DNA from 2 places in the Microbacterium sp. CnD16-F genome. Region 2 is predicted to be linked to the other one. Evidence: predicted binding sites of a transcription regulator. Region 2 holds the regulator's gene; the other holds the start of a gene.
The links. Region 2 encodes HspR, which represses chaperone genes until heat shock. Its sites were predicted from a motif close to AAGTTGAGTCNNNNNGACTCAACTT; they were not measured.
Positions count from the first base shown of each region.

Region 1: NH287_RS09565 (Hsp20/alpha crystallin family protein) is a predicted target of HspR. The motif match lies at 4,817-4,841, and genes of this name have one in related genera.

Region 1 is NZ_JAMXSA010000031.1:3,751-10,937, reverse strand. Features, by position in the region: gene NH287_RS09590 (long-chain-fatty-acid--CoA ligase) at 1-141, opposite strand, end outside; gene NH287_RS09585 (PhoX family phosphatase) at 370-2,430, shown strand; gene NH287_RS09580 (TetR/AcrR family transcriptional regulator) at 2,505-3,050, opposite strand; gene NH287_RS09575 (LPXTG cell wall anchor domain-containing protein) at 3,266-3,799, opposite strand; gene NH287_RS09570 (MarR family winged helix-turn-helix transcriptional regulator) at 3,836-4,264, shown strand; gene NH287_RS09565 (Hsp20/alpha crystallin family protein) at 4,339-4,788, opposite strand; gene NH287_RS09560 (hypothetical protein) at 4,928-5,155, shown strand; partial or broken gene NH287_RS15265 (S9 family peptidase) at 5,192-6,127, shown strand; gene NH287_RS15260 (prolyl oligopeptidase family serine peptidase) at 6,290-6,979, shown strand; gene NH287_RS09550 (DUF3459 domain-containing protein) at 7,025-7,187, shown strand, end outside.
Region 2 is NZ_JAMXSA010000042.1:11,794-18,980, reverse strand. Features, by position in the region: gene NH287_RS11260 (MFS transporter) at 1-1,005, opposite strand, end outside; gene dnaK (molecular chaperone DnaK) at 1,197-3,056, shown strand; gene NH287_RS11250 (nucleotide exchange factor GrpE) at 3,059-3,658, shown strand; gene NH287_RS11245 (DnaJ C-terminal domain-containing protein) at 3,673-4,653, shown strand; gene NH287_RS11240 (heat shock protein transcriptional repressor HspR) at 4,664-5,104, shown strand; gene NH287_RS11235 (hypothetical protein) at 5,269-6,189, shown strand; gene NH287_RS11230 (hypothetical protein) at 6,237-6,827, opposite strand; gene NH287_RS11225 (endonuclease/exonuclease/phosphatase family protein) at 6,859-7,187, shown strand, end outside.

The DNA.
Region 1 (7,187 bases), on a different contig from region 2:
CGACCCGTAGCGCTCGACCGCATGGTCGAGCAGATCCACGAGGGTCTCGTCGACGGGGTCGATGTCGCTCGGGACGCCGGGCGCGTACGCGGCCAGCCAGGGGCGGTCGTGCAGATCGGATGCCGGCGGTGTCGGGCTCATGGTGATGTCCTCCTCGGTGTCCCGCCAGCGTAGGGCGGCGCTCCCATGGGTCGGCTGAGGGTTGACGCGGGGGGTCAACGGGGGCGCTCGAAGGCCCCGAGCCCGGCCGACAGCGCCTGAATGACGTCATCGACGTGCGCCGGGTAGCGCTCCGTGACCGTCACCCGACGTTCACCGTCGATTCACCCGGTCGCAGGAACAGCGACCGATCCTGGAGCGGTGACGATTCTGGAACCCCCCACCACCCGCACGAACCTGCCGCTCGCGGCCCACGCCGTCGGCAAGCGGTCGGCGGTGACCTGCCGGTTCAAGTGCGCCGACGCCTGCCTCGGCCCCGAGTGCAACGGGTCGGACAACCCGACGTTCCGCAGCATCGCCGAGCTCGCCCTCTCGCGTCGCACGCTCCTCGGCGCTGCGGCGGCCGGCGCGGTCGTCGTCGCGACCGACGCCTTCGGCCTCGCGAACCCCGCCGCGGCGTCGGCCACGCCGGGCGGACTCATCGAGGCGACCCGTGGCCACGGCGGGCACGGCCACGGCCTGCCGTTCCAACCGATCGCTCCCGTCCCGGCATCCGTCGACGCGCTGACGGTACCGAAGGGCTACACCTGGTCGCCGATCATCCGCTGGGGCGACCCCCTCTTCTCCGATGCGCCGACCTTCTCGCTCGACGCGCAGAGCCCCACCGCGCAGGCCCGCCAGTTCGGGTACAACAGCGACTACCTCGACATCCTCGCCGACCGCAGCGGCAAGACGGGCGTGCTCGTCAACAACCACGAGTACGTGAACCCGAACATCATGTTCCCACCGTCGACGGATGCCGCCGAGCTCCGCCGTCGCGGCGAGGTCTACAAGGCGGCGCAGGGCATGTCCGTCGTCGAGATCACGCGCCGTCGTCGCGGTGCCCCCTGGCGCTACGTCGTGGACGGCCGCCGCAACCGCCGGATCACCGTCGAGACGGTGTTCGAGCTGACCGGTCCCGCCGTGGGTTCCGACCTGGTCACCACCGCCGCCGACCCGGAGGGTCGCTGGGTCAAGGGGACCCTCGGCAACTGCGCCGGCGGCACGACGCCGTGGGGCACGATCCTCTCGGGCGAGGAGAACTTCAACGGCTACTTCGCCTGGGCCGCCGACACGACGGGCCAGAAGCGGTACCAGGCGAGTGCCTCGCGCACGACGTCGACCGGATGGGAGCAGTACGACCCCCGTTTCAACTCGTTCGACCCCGGCTACGTCAACGAGCCCAACCGCTTCGGATACATCGTCGAGATCGACCCCGAGGACCCCACCTCGACGCCGAAGAAGCACACCGCGATGGGGCGCTTCAAGCACGAGGGCGCGAACGTCATCGTGGCCGAGGACCGCCGCGTGGTGGCCTACATGGGCGACGACGAGCGCAACGACTACCTCTACAAGTTCGTCTCGAAGAACCGCATCAGCTCGTCGCGCAAGAAGAACATGACGCTGCTGTCGGAGGGCGACCTGTTCGTCGCCCGCTTCCGCGGCGACTCGCCGGCGGCGCAGATCGACGGCTCGGGCACGCTGCCCGCGGACGGCGCCTTCGACGGCACCGGCGAGTGGGTCGCCCTCACCCGCAACGGCAGGAGCGTCGTGCCGGGCATGACGATCGAGGAGGTGCTGGTCTTCACGCGGCTGGCCGCCGACAAGGTGGGGGCGACCAAGATGGACCGCCCCGAGGACGTGCAGCCGAGCCCGCGCACCGGCAAGGTCTACGTCGCACTGACGAACAACACAGACCGCGGCAAGACCTCGATGGTGGATGAGGCGAACCCCCGCACCGGCAACCGGTACGGTCACGTGATCGAGCTGACCGAGCGCCGCGGCCAGGCCGGGACGAGCTTCGGCTGGAGCATCCTGCTGCAGTGCGGCAACCCGTCCGACCCGAGCACCTACTTCGCGGGCTACCCGAAGGACAAGGTGTCGCCGATCTCGTGCCCCGACAACCTCGCCTTCGACGAGGACGGCACGCTCTGGATCTCGACCGACGGCGCCCCCAGCACGATCGGGTTCAACGACGGACTGTTCCGCGTGCCGCTCGAGGGTCGGGAGCGCGGTCACGTGCAGCAGTTCCTCGCGGTCCCCCGCGAGGCCGAGACGTGCGGACCCGTCATCCACGCCCGCGAGAAGCTCGTCTTCGTCGCGGTGCAACATCCCGGCGAGAACGGGACGGTCGCGGCTCCCACGTCGCTGTTCCCCGACTACGGGTCGACGCGACGGGGCGATGTGCCGAACGCGCCGCGCCCGTCGGTCGTGCAGGTCTACCGGGCCTAGCCCCGGCCGCAACGCACGAGGGCTCGCACCCGCTCCGGGTGCGAGCCCTCAACGGCGTCCGGGTCGCGATGGCCTCAGTGCACGCCCGGCCACCACTCCGGCATCAACCGGAAAATGCGGGCCTCGGCGGCTGCGGCATCCGTGTCGTCCTCGCGGATCCAGACGTCCATCACGCCGACCAGGCCCCCGGCGATGAAGGCCGCGGCCTCGTCGCGGTCGCGCGGGGACCGCGGTGCGTCGCGGACACCCGCCTCGGCGAGTTCCTCCAGGGCGATGTGGGCGCGTCGGCGCAGACTGTCGCTCAGCGCGGCATGCAGCGCGCCGCGGGCCGAGGACTCGAGCAGGGCGCGGTAGAGGTCGCGGCTCCCGGCGAGCCACTCGAGCAGGCGGCGGGTCACGGCGTGGTAGACGTGGGCCGCATCCGCTTCGGTGGCGATGTCCACACCGATCGCGGCGATCGCGTCGATCTCTTCGGTCAGCATCGTGACGGCGAACTCGTCGACCCCCGCGGCGTGCTTGTAGAACGTGGTGCGGTGCACGCCCGCTTCACGGCAGAGCTCCGCGACCGACACCGCCGCGAGGGGCCGGTCCGCCAGCAGGCGGACGAGCGCTGCGCGCAAGAGCCGGGGTCGAGGGAGCTCCAGCGCACCCCTTGCCCGTCCATCACAAATTGATAACAAGAAACCCTTGCCACCGTTATCTCGTCGTTATACATTCGTTGCACGGTAGATGTTTTGCTGTGGCAGCTACCGACATGTGATTGCAGGACACTCTTGGTGCAAAGGGACAAGGGCCGGCTGGATGCCTCTCCAGCCGGCCCTTACTGCGTGACGCGTCAGACGGTCGCGCTCCGACGGCGTCGCATCACCAGCACGGCGCCGAGCGCGAGCAACGCCGCACTGGTACCGCCTGCGATCCACACCGGACCCGACTGACCGCCGGCCGACGCGAGCTCGTCGCCGACGGCGACGACCTCTTCCTCGGCCACAGTGACAGAGGCCCAGCCGACCAGCTCACCCGACTCGTCGACGACGGCCACCCGGTGACGGCCCTCGTCCCACGGGTCGCCCTCCGCGTCCACCGCCGATTCGAGGTTCGGCCGCAGCGGCTGACCGTCGTACTCGTCGGGGATCACCCGTCGGATGCCGCGGTTCTGGTCGGTCTCGGGGAACCGCGCCACGAACTCCTCGACCACCAGCATCCGACTCGTGCCATCCTCGGCGCGGGTCAGCGTGTAGTCGACGGTCAGACCGTCGAAGGAGAAGTCCTCAACGTCGGCGTTCGCCGTCGAGGGAGCGCCCACGAGAACGCCGAGCGCGACGGCGACGACGGCTCCGGCACGGGCGAGACGACGGGACCAGGGCTGCACGCGGTCAACCCTATGAGCGACGCTACAGTTGACGCCATGACCGACCGTCGCCTCGCCATCGCTGCCTGGGAGAGCCTCTTCCGCGCGCAGCACGAGGTCCTGGCGGAGATCTCGCGGGACTTTGAGGACGACGACCTCTCGAGCGCCGAATACGACGTGCTCCTGACCGTCACGCGCTGCGAGGGTCACACCGCGCGGCTGCGCGACGTGACGGCGAACATGCTCATCAGCCAGCCGAGCGTGTCGCGCCTGGTCGACCGGATGGTGGCGCGCGGGCTCGTCGCGAAGTGCCCCGACCCCAACGACGGCCGCGGCGCCGTGCTGCGCGCCACGGAGCAGGGCGCGGCGATGTTCCGCCGGCTCGCGACGACGCACGGCCGCACCATCGCCGAGCGGATGTCGGTGCTCACCGACGACGAACTCGCCGAACTCGAGCGGCTCACCGCTCGCCTGCGCGGCGTCTGACGACACAAAAATCGCCCCGCACCCGAGACGGGGTGCGGGGCGATCGTCGTCTCACCGCCGGAGCGGTGCGCCGGTCACTGGTCGATCGGCTGCGGCTCGCTCTCGCGGGTGGTGATGGTCGGGGACGAACCGTCGGCGACGACCTCGACCTTGCGCGGCTTGGCCTTCTCGCTCACCGGGATGGTGACGGTCAGCACACCGTTGTTGTAGGTCGCGGTGATCGCGTCGGTGTCGATGCCCTGGCCGAGGTTCAGCTGGCGGAGGAAGCTCGCGGTCTCACGCTCGCGCGTGATCCACTTGACCCCCTCGCCCGACGACAGCGTGCGCTCGGCGCGGATGGTCAGCAGCTGGCCGTCGACGTCGATGTCGACCGAGCCCGGGTCGATGCCGGGGAGGTCGGCGTTCAGCACGTAGTGGTCGCCGTCGCGGTACAGGTCCATCGGCATCCGTCGCGGGCCGCGGCGCGTGTCGAAGAGCGTCGACGCCAGGCGGTCGATTTCACGGAACGGGTCGTAGGTCGCCATGATTCTCTCCTTTGTCCAAGTGGTCTGAAAGTTGAGCCCCTGCGGCTCAAGTACCTCCAGATTAGCACTCGCGCATGGAGAGTGCCAATGGTTCTCGCACGGCGAACGACGCGGCGGAGGTGCCCCGTAGGCTGACCGCATGAGCGCCCACGAGATCGCCCCCGAGCCCGCCGACCCGTTCCTCTGGCTGGAGGAGATCGACGGATCCGCCGCTCGCGCGTGGGCCGCGGAGCGCACCGCCGAGACCGAAGGCGCCTATGCGGGCGCTGCCCGCGACGCGCTCGAGACCCGGCTCACCGGCATCCTGCAGGACCCCGACCGCCTCGTCGTCCCGAGTCGTCACGGCGACCTCATGTACGACCTGTGACGGGATGCCGACAACCCGCGCGGCCTCTGGCGCCGGACGTCCCTCGCCGCCTTCACGGCGGGCACCCCGGACTGGGAGGTCCTGCTCGACGTCGACGCACTGGGCCGCGAGGAGGGGAGGACCTGGGCCTTCGCCGGCGCGACGCACGGGCCGGCCGGCAGCAGCCGCGCGCTCGTGCGCCTGAGCCCCGACGGCGGAGACGCCGCCGTGGTGCGCGAGTTCGATCTGGAGACCCGCCGCTTCGTCGAGGACTCCCCCTTCGCCCTCGACGCGGAGAAGTCCGTGATCGCGTGGGTCGACCGCGACACGCTGCTCGTCGCCACGGCCCTGCACGGCGGCGGCGTCACGGACTCGGGCTATCCGATCACCGCCCGTGCCTGGCGCCGCGGCGAATCGCTCGAGGACGCGCCGCCGATCCTCACGGGTGTCCCGTCGGACGTCGGCGTGTTCGCGCACGTCGATCACACCGGCGGCGCGGCGACGCCGATCGTCGTCATCGCGCACGACTTCTTCCACTCCGAGGCATGGGTGTGGGACGGCACCGAACCGCACCTGATCGCCGTGCCGCAGGACGCGCACGCCGACGTGCACGGCGACCTGGTCGCCGTCCGGACGACGACGCCGTGGCGCATCGGCGACACGACGCATCCGTCGGGCACCCTCCTGCTCGGCCCCCTCGAGACCGTGACGAGCGGGGACGGGTCGGACCTGCGCGTCGCGTTCGCGCCGACCGACACCGCGGTGCTCGAGTCCTGGACGTGGACGAAGACCCGCCTCGTGCTGACGATCCTCGACCGCGTGCAGAGCCGGCTGGTGTCGCTCGACCCGGCGACGCTGACCGGTGTCGAGCTCGACCTCGGGCTCGGCGACGACGACCTCTTCAGCGCGAACGTCGCCACGGCGGACGACGACGAGGACGACCAGCTCTGGGTCGTCGCGCGCGGCTTCCTCACACCGCCCACCCTGCTCGTCCTCGACCCGGGCGCGGAGCCGCGGGTCGTCGACCGCAGCCGCGCGACCTTCGACGCGACGGGTCTCGTCGCCGAGCAGCACTGGGCGACGTCGGCCGACGGCACCCGGGTGCCGTACTTCGAGGTCGGCCCCCGCGAGCGTCACGGGGCGCTGCCCGTGCTGATGAACGGCTACGGCGGCTTCGAGCACGCGCTGACGCCGGAGTACCCGACGATCGTGGGCCCGGCCTGGCTCGAACAGGGTCGGGTGTACGTCGTCGCGAACATCCGGGGCGGCGGCGAGTTCGGCCCGGAATGGCACCTCGCGGCGCTCCGCGAGAACCGCCACCGCGCGTACGAGGACTTCGCCGCTGTCTCCCGCGACCTCGTGGCGCGCGGGGTCTCGACCCCCGACCGCATCGCCTGCCACGGGCGCAGCAACGGCGGCCTGCTCGTCGGCAACATGCTGACCCAGAACCCCGACGACTTCGGCGCGATCGTCTGCGGCGTCCCGCTCCTCGACATGCGCCGGTACACGCGCCTGTCCGCCGGCGCGAGCTGGATCGCCGAGTACGGCGATCCCGACGACCCCGCCGACTGGGAGTTCGTGAAGACCTTCTCGCCGTACCACCTCATCGAGCCCGGGCGGCGGTACCCGGCATCCCTCATCTACGCGGCGGCCAGCGACGACCGGGTCGGGCCGGTGCAGGCGCGCAAGATGGCGGCGCGGTTGGCGGACGAGACGGATGCCGAGGTGCACTACCTCGAGCCCGTCGAAGGCGGTCACGCGGGCACCATCGACGCGGCGGCCACCGCGGCGCTGCACGCGACGATCCACGCGTTCCTCGACAGCACGGTGGGCCGCGCCGGCTGAGGCGGGAACGCCCGCCCTCTACGCTGGGAGCGGGAGGTCCACCGCATGAGCACCATGGGGGCCGTCGAGGACGAACTCGCGGCCACGCTGTCGACCGTTGCGGAGCGCACCCGCGTCGACGAGGCCGCGGCGGACCGCATCCGTCGGCACCTTCCCGCGCTGCACGCCGCCCTCGCCGAGCGGGCGGACTCCTCGTCGTCGCTGCTGG
Region 2 (7,187 bases):
GACCGTCGAGATTCCTGCGACGAGGTTCGCGGCGATGCCGAACAGGATCACCTCGTTCGGCGAGAACCCGAAGGCCACGGCGGCGAGGACGCCGCCGAACGCGAAGACGCCGCCGAGCCCGTCGCGGTAGACGGCGCTCGCGAGCAGGAACCACGCGGTCGGGCGGTGCGAGCGGAACAGGTTCGCGATCGAGCGGAAGAACTCGCGGAACCACGCCGCGAAGCCCAGCGGCGGCGCGCCGGCGGGAGCGGGGGGTTCGGGCACGTTGCGGAACAGCGGGATCGCGAACGCGATCGTCCACACGGCGCAGCCGACCGCGATGAGGCGGTAGGCGAGTCCGTTCGACGTGTCGAGGCCGAACCACTCGACCGCGTTCAGGACCACGACCGCGACGAGGGCCAGGATGCCGCCGATGTAGCCGAGTCCCCAGCCGAGCCCCGACACCTTGCCGACCGTGCGCGGGGTCGAAACGCTCACGAGCAGCGCGTTGTAGTTGACGCCGGCGATCTCGGACGCGACGGCGCCGAGCGAGACGAGGATCGCGCCGACCCAGAAGAACGACGGGTCGGCGAAGACGAAGAACAGGCCGAACTGCAGGAGAGCCAGCAGAGCGGTCGCGATCAGCAGCCAGCGCTTCTTGCGGCCCTTCCGATCGGCGACCTGACCCAGGATCGGCGCCAGCAGCAGGATCGCGAGCCCCGCGATCGTCGAGACGAGGCCGTAGCCGCTCGACAGATCCGCGAGGGCGGACTGCTTGAGCGGGTCGTCGTCGGCGAGGGCCGCGATGTCCGCCGGCAGGAAGGTGTCGGAGACGAGGTAGAGCGACACGAAGACGAAGGTCAGGATGACCGAGTTGAACGGCTGGGTCGCCCAGTCCCACATCGCCCACGACACGACGCTCTTGCGCGCGACGGGGTGCTCCTCGAGGTCCTGGAACATCACGGGCAGGGCGCCGCTGTCGGCGGTGGCGGGGATCTGGGGCGTCCCGCCGCTGGAACGCGTCATGAGGCGCACACTACCCCGACCGCGGTACTTCCCGGTGACGTCCGCTGGTCTGCAAACTTGATATGAGTCGGCTCAAGTTGGTTTGACGCTCGGGGCAGGACGGAGTAGCCTTGAGTCATCGCGGCTCAGGTTGTGGCCAGGACCGCGGAAAGACTTCAGATCTACGCAAACGCCACACGAAGGAGAATCACATGGCACGTGCAGTGGGAATCGACCTCGGAACGACCAACTCGGTCGTCGCCGTCCTCGAAGGTGGCGAGCCGAAGGTCATCGCCAACGCCGAGGGTCTTCGGACGACCCCGTCGGTCGTCGCGTTCACGAAGGACGGCGAGGTGCTCGTCGGCGAGACCGCCAAGCGCCAGGCCGTCACGAACGTCGACCGCACCCTCACCTCCGTCAAGCGCCACATGGGCACCGACTGGAAGACCCAGGCGATCGACGGCAAGAACTACACGCCGCAGGAGATCTCGGCACGCATCCTGCAGAAGCTCAAGCGCGACTCCGAGCAGTACCTCGGTGACACGGTGACGGATGCCGTCATCACCGTCCCCGCCTACTTCAACGACGCCGAGCGTCAGGCCACGAAGGAGGCCGGTGAGATCGCGGGCCTCAACGTGCTCCGCATCATCAACGAGCCGACCGCCGCCGCGCTCGCCTACGGTCTCGACAAGGGCAAGGAGGACGAGCTCATCCTCGTCTTCGACCTCGGTGGTGGAACCTTCGACGTCTCCCTCCTCGAGGTGGGCAAGGACGACGACTTCTCGACCATCCAGGTGCGGGCCACCGCCGGTGACAACCGCCTCGGTGGTGACGACTGGGACCAGCGCATCGTCGACTACCTGATCAAGCAGTTCAAGGACACCAGCGGCGTCGACGTCTCGAGCGACAAGATCGCCCTGCAGCGTCTCAAGGAGGCCGCGGAGCAGGCGAAGAAGGAGCTCTCCAGCTCGCAGTCGACCTCGATCAACCTGCCCTACCTCTCGCTGACCGACTCGGGCCCCGTGTCGCTGTCCGAGACCCTGAGCCGCGCGAAGTTCGAGGACCTCACGAAGGACCTGCTCGACCGCACCAAGAAGCCGTTCGAGGACGTCATCCGCGAGGCCGGCATCAAGGTCGCCGACATCGACCACGTCGTGCTCGTCGGTGGGTCGACGCGTATGCCCGCCGTGAGCGAGCTCGTGAAGAAGGAAGCCGGCAAGGAGCCCAACAAGGGCGTCAACCCGGACGAGGTCGTCGCCGTCGGCGCCGCCCTGCAGGCCGGTGTCCTCAAGGGTGAGCGCAAGGACGTGCTGCTCATCGACGTCACCCCGCTGAGCCTCGGCATCGAGACCAAGGGCGGCATCATGACCAAGCTCATCGAGCGCAACACGGCCATCCCGACCAAGCGCAGCGAGACCTTCACGACCGCCGACGACAACCAGCCGTCGGTCGCCATCCAGGTCTTCCAGGGCGAGCGCGACTTCACCCGCGACAACAAGCCGCTCGGCACGTTCGAGCTCACCGGCATCGCGCCGGCACCCCGCGGCATCCCGCAGATCGAGGTCACCTTCGACATCGACGCGAACGGCATCGTGCACGTGTCCGCCAAGGACAAGGGCACGGGCAAGGAGCAGTCGATGACGATCACCGGCGGCTCGTCGCTGCCGAAGGAGGACATCGAGCGCATGGTGCGCGAGGCCGAGGAGCACGCGGCCGAGGACAAGAAGCGCCGTGAGGCCGCCGAGGTCCGCAACCAGGCCGAGACCCTCTCGTACTCGATCGAGAAGCTCCTGAACGAGAACGCCGACAAGCTGCCCGAGGACGTCAAGACCGAGGTCCAGGCCGACGTCGACGCCCTCAAGACGGCGCTCGCGGGCGACAACGACGACACCGTCAAGGACGCCTACGACAAGCTGAACTCGTCGCAGACGAAGATCGGCGAGGCGATCTACGCCGCCAGCCAGGCCGAGGCCGCACAGGCCCCGACCGACGCGCCGGCCGGTGAGCAGGCGGCATCCGATGAGGATGTCGTCGACGCCGAGGTCGTCGACGACGAGGACGAGAAGAAGTAAGCATGGCGGACAAGGACTTCGAGGGGCCCGACGACGGGGACGAGGTCGTGGACTCCGGGGCTGCCGACCAGGCGGCCCCGGAGGGCGCCGCCGACGGTCCCGACACGCAGCCCGAAGAGCTGACGGTCGACGACATCCTCGGTGCCGCCCAGTCCGACGAGGCCGCGGTGGCCGATGCACCCGCCGAGGAGCACGACCTCGTCCTCGACCTCAAGCGCGTCCAGGCCGAATACGCCAACTACCGACGCCGCACCGAGGAGCAGCGCGAGGTGGAGATCGCGCGCGCCAAGGGTTCGGTCGCGAAGGGGATGCTGCCGGTCCTCGACGACCTCGACCGTGCCGAAAAGCACGGCGACCTCGAGGAGGGCACACCCCTCGCCGCGATCGCCGACAAGATCCGCACGGTCGTCGCCCGCCTGGGCGTCGAGCGCTACGGCGAAGCCGGTGAGGCCTTCGACCCGCAGCAGCACGAGGCGATCTTCCAGGCGCCGACTCCCGGCACCACCGAGGCGACGATCCTCGAAGTGGTCGAGGTGGGCTACCGCCTGGGCGACCTCGAGCTGCGTCCCGCCAAGGTCGTCGTCGCCGTCCCGGCCGAGTAAGGGAGGGAGGGGCAATGGCCAGTCAGGACTGGTTCGACAAGGACTTCTACAAGGTCCTCGGTGTGTCGAAGGACGTCTCGGATGCCGAGTTGAAGAAGACGTACCGCAAGCTGGCGCGCACCTACCACCCCGACTCGAACGCGGGGGATGCCGCGGCCGAGGCGAAGTTCAAGGAGATCAGCGAGGCGTACTCGGTGCTCAGCGACAAGGAGCAGCGCGCCGAGTACGACCAGCTGCGCGCCATGGGCTCAGGAGCGCGCTTCCAGCCCGGCGCGAGCGGCGGCGGATTCGAGGACGTGTTCAGCAGGTTCTCGACCGGAGGAGGCAGCCAGCAGGCCGACTTCGACGACCTGTTCGCGATGTTCGGGCAGCAGGGCGGGGGCCGCTTCGGCTCGGGCCGCTTCGGGCAGCCGAGCGGCGGGTTCCGTGGCTTCGGCGGTCCGCAGCGCGGTGCCGACGTCACCGCCCGCACGACCCTCGACTTCACCACGGCCGTGAAGGGCGACACGATCACCCTGCAGGGCGAGGACGGCAGGCCGATCAAGGTCAAGATCCCCGCGGGGGTCTCGGACGGCCAGAAGATCAAGCTGCGCGGGCGCGGCCGGCCCTCCCCGGACGGCGGTGAGGCGGGCGACATCGTGCTGACGGTGGGCGTGCGCCCGCATCCCGTCTTCACGCGTGAAGGGCTGAATCTCCGCATCCACGTCCCCGTCACGTTCACCGAAGCGGCCCTCGGCGCCACGATCGAGGTGCCCACGCTCGGCGGCGACGTCGTCAAGCTGCGCGTGGCCCCCGGCACCCCGTCGGGGCGCGTGCTGCGCGTCAAGGGGCGGGGCGTGCAGACCGCGAAGGGCACCGGCGACCTGCTCGCCGAGGTGCAGGTCGCGGTCCCGACGCACCTGGACGGACCGGCGCGCGAGGCGCTGGAACGCTTCCACGAGCTGGAACCCAAGGAGAACCCCCGCGCCGATCTGATGGCCAAGGCGCGCGAGTGAGGTGAGAGGCATGGCGAACGAGCAGGTCGACGAAGAGGCCCCGATCCTGGCGATCGCGGTCGCGGCCGAGCTCGCCGGCATGCACCCGCAGACCCTCCGTCAGTACGACCGGCTGGGCCTTGTGGTACCGGCGCGCACCCGTGGCGGGTCGCGCCGGTACTCCCTGCGGCACGTGGCGCAGCTGCGCGAGGTGGCCCAGATGTCGGCCGACGGCGTGAGCCTGCCGGCGATCTCGCGCATCATCGAGCTCGAGAACGAGGTGCGGATGCTGCGCCGCGAGGTCTCGGGACTGCAGGCGCGCCTGCGCGACGAGGTCGCCGCCCGCCGCGGTGCCCGCGTGTTCGCCGCCGGCGCGACCGGCTCGGTCGTCACGCTCCGTCAGGGAACGCGCGTGCGCCGCGCGACCGACGTCGTGCTGTGGCGCCCGCATCCGTCCCCCTCCGACGACTGACGCTTCCGGCGGTCGCCGAGGGGTCGCAGATGGTCGCCCGACGGCGTCTGAAGCGACCATCTGCGACGTCTCGAGGCTTCTCCAGGGGTCCGACGGGCGGGCGGATGTCCACAAGGGGTCGACGGGCGGGTGGGTGACGGTGATCGCGGCGGGATCGTTGGCGGATGTCGAGTGTCCTTCCCCCGGGTCTCCCCGACCGCTTCCTCGTCGCGCACGCTCTCGACGCCGGCGTCACGCGCCGTCGGTTGCGGCATCCGTCCCTTGCGGCGCCGTTCTACGGTGTCCGTTCCCCTGAAGAGGCTCACGACGTCAGGGCGCTCGCCCTCGGCTATCTGCCCAAGCTGCGGGCCGGGGAGCATTTCTCGCACGCGACGGCGCTCGTCCTCGCGGGAGGGTGGGCTCCCGATCGACTCCGGTCCACCCTCGATGTGACCGCGATCCCACCGATCGTTCGGGCTCGCGGGGCGGGAGTGCGCGGGCACCGTTCCCAGGCGGCCCGCCTCCGGCTGGTGGACGGGATGCCGGTGGTCGAGCCGGCGGTCGCGTGGTGCCAGGCGGCATCCCTTCTCAGCGACCGTGAGCTCGTCGTCGCGGCGGATGCGCTGCTCCGTCGCCACCACCCTGTGCTCACTGTCGATGCGCTGGAGGCCGCGGTCGCCGAGCGGGACGGGTCGCGCGGCGTGCGGCGATTGCGACGTGCGCTCGAGCTCACGGAGCCGCAAACCGATTCCGTCGCGGAGACGTTCCTTCGGCTGGACGCGCGGGAGGCCGGGCTTCCGCCGTTCGAGGTGAATGCCGAGATCCGGGATGCGCACGGTCGGTTCCTCGCCTACGGCGATCTGGTCCACGCGCCGACGAAGGTGCTGCTCGAATACGACGGGCAGCAGCATCGCCTCGACGACCGTCAGTTCGCGCGCGACGTGGATCGGTTGGACGACCTCGCCGCGGCGGGGTGGCGGGTCATCCGGGTGAACCGTTCGCATCGCGGCGCCGCCCGCCGGTGGGCACTCGAGCGCACCCGCGCCGCCCTCCTCGAGCGGGGATGGCGCCCCGAGGCGTCGCAGATGGTCGCTGCGCGCCGGTGAAAGTGACCATCTGCGACGTCTCGGCGACGGAGGCGGGATGCCGGGGGTCAGGCGGGGTCGATGCGGAGGGTGCCGGGGCCCTCGCCGACGGTCAGGTCGTCGACCAGTCGCAGCGAGCGGGCCAGCTCATCGACCGCAGGGAGGACGACGCCGAAGCGCTCGCGGTCGGCGATGACGGCGGTCAGGGTCACCAGGTGGGTGCCGGTGTCCCACGTGTACGACGCGAAGGGGGTCTGACGCGGGTTCGGCGGCAGCGGCATCTCGAGCTTCTCGCCGACACCCAGGGGCGAGCCGGTGAACGTGACGGTGTCGTCGTACTCGATCGGCATGCTCGCCCGCATCGTGCGCAGCTGGGGCGTGAGCTCCTGCACCTGGGCCATCGCGACGAGCAGCTCGGGATCGTCCCTCCACACCCACGCGAGCAGCCGCCCGTCGGCGCGGCGCATGAGGGCGGGGATCGCCTGGCTCATCGCCCACGCCGCCACCTTGCTACCGGGCTGCTCGCGGCCGAACGCGGCGTTCGCCTGGGCGAGCAGCATCCCGATCGCCTTCTTGCGGGCGCGTCGTCCACGGAACCCGAAGGATCCCGTGATCGGGACCCATCGCGCGGGGTCCGCCTGGGCAGAGATTCGCGTCATGCCGACAAGCGTAGGTTGCTACCATCCGCCTATGCTGCGCGTCCCCCACGCTCGCAGCGCCGTCGCAGTGATCGTTGCGATCGCGCTCGCCCTCACCCTTCCCGCCTCGCCCGCGTTCGCCGCCTCCGTCCCTCCCAGGGCCGGCCTCGTGAACTACGTCGGCGCCTCGACGACCTCGCTGACGGTCGACTGGGCCGACATCCCGGGAGCGACGAGCTACTACGTCTACGCCGGCACGAGCCACGCGCAGGTCACGCGGCCCGAGCACCCCGTCAACCAGAAGACCACGACCTCCAAGGCGACGGTCACGGGGTTGAAGCCCGGGGTCGCCTACTTCATCCAGGTGCGCGGGGTGTCGTC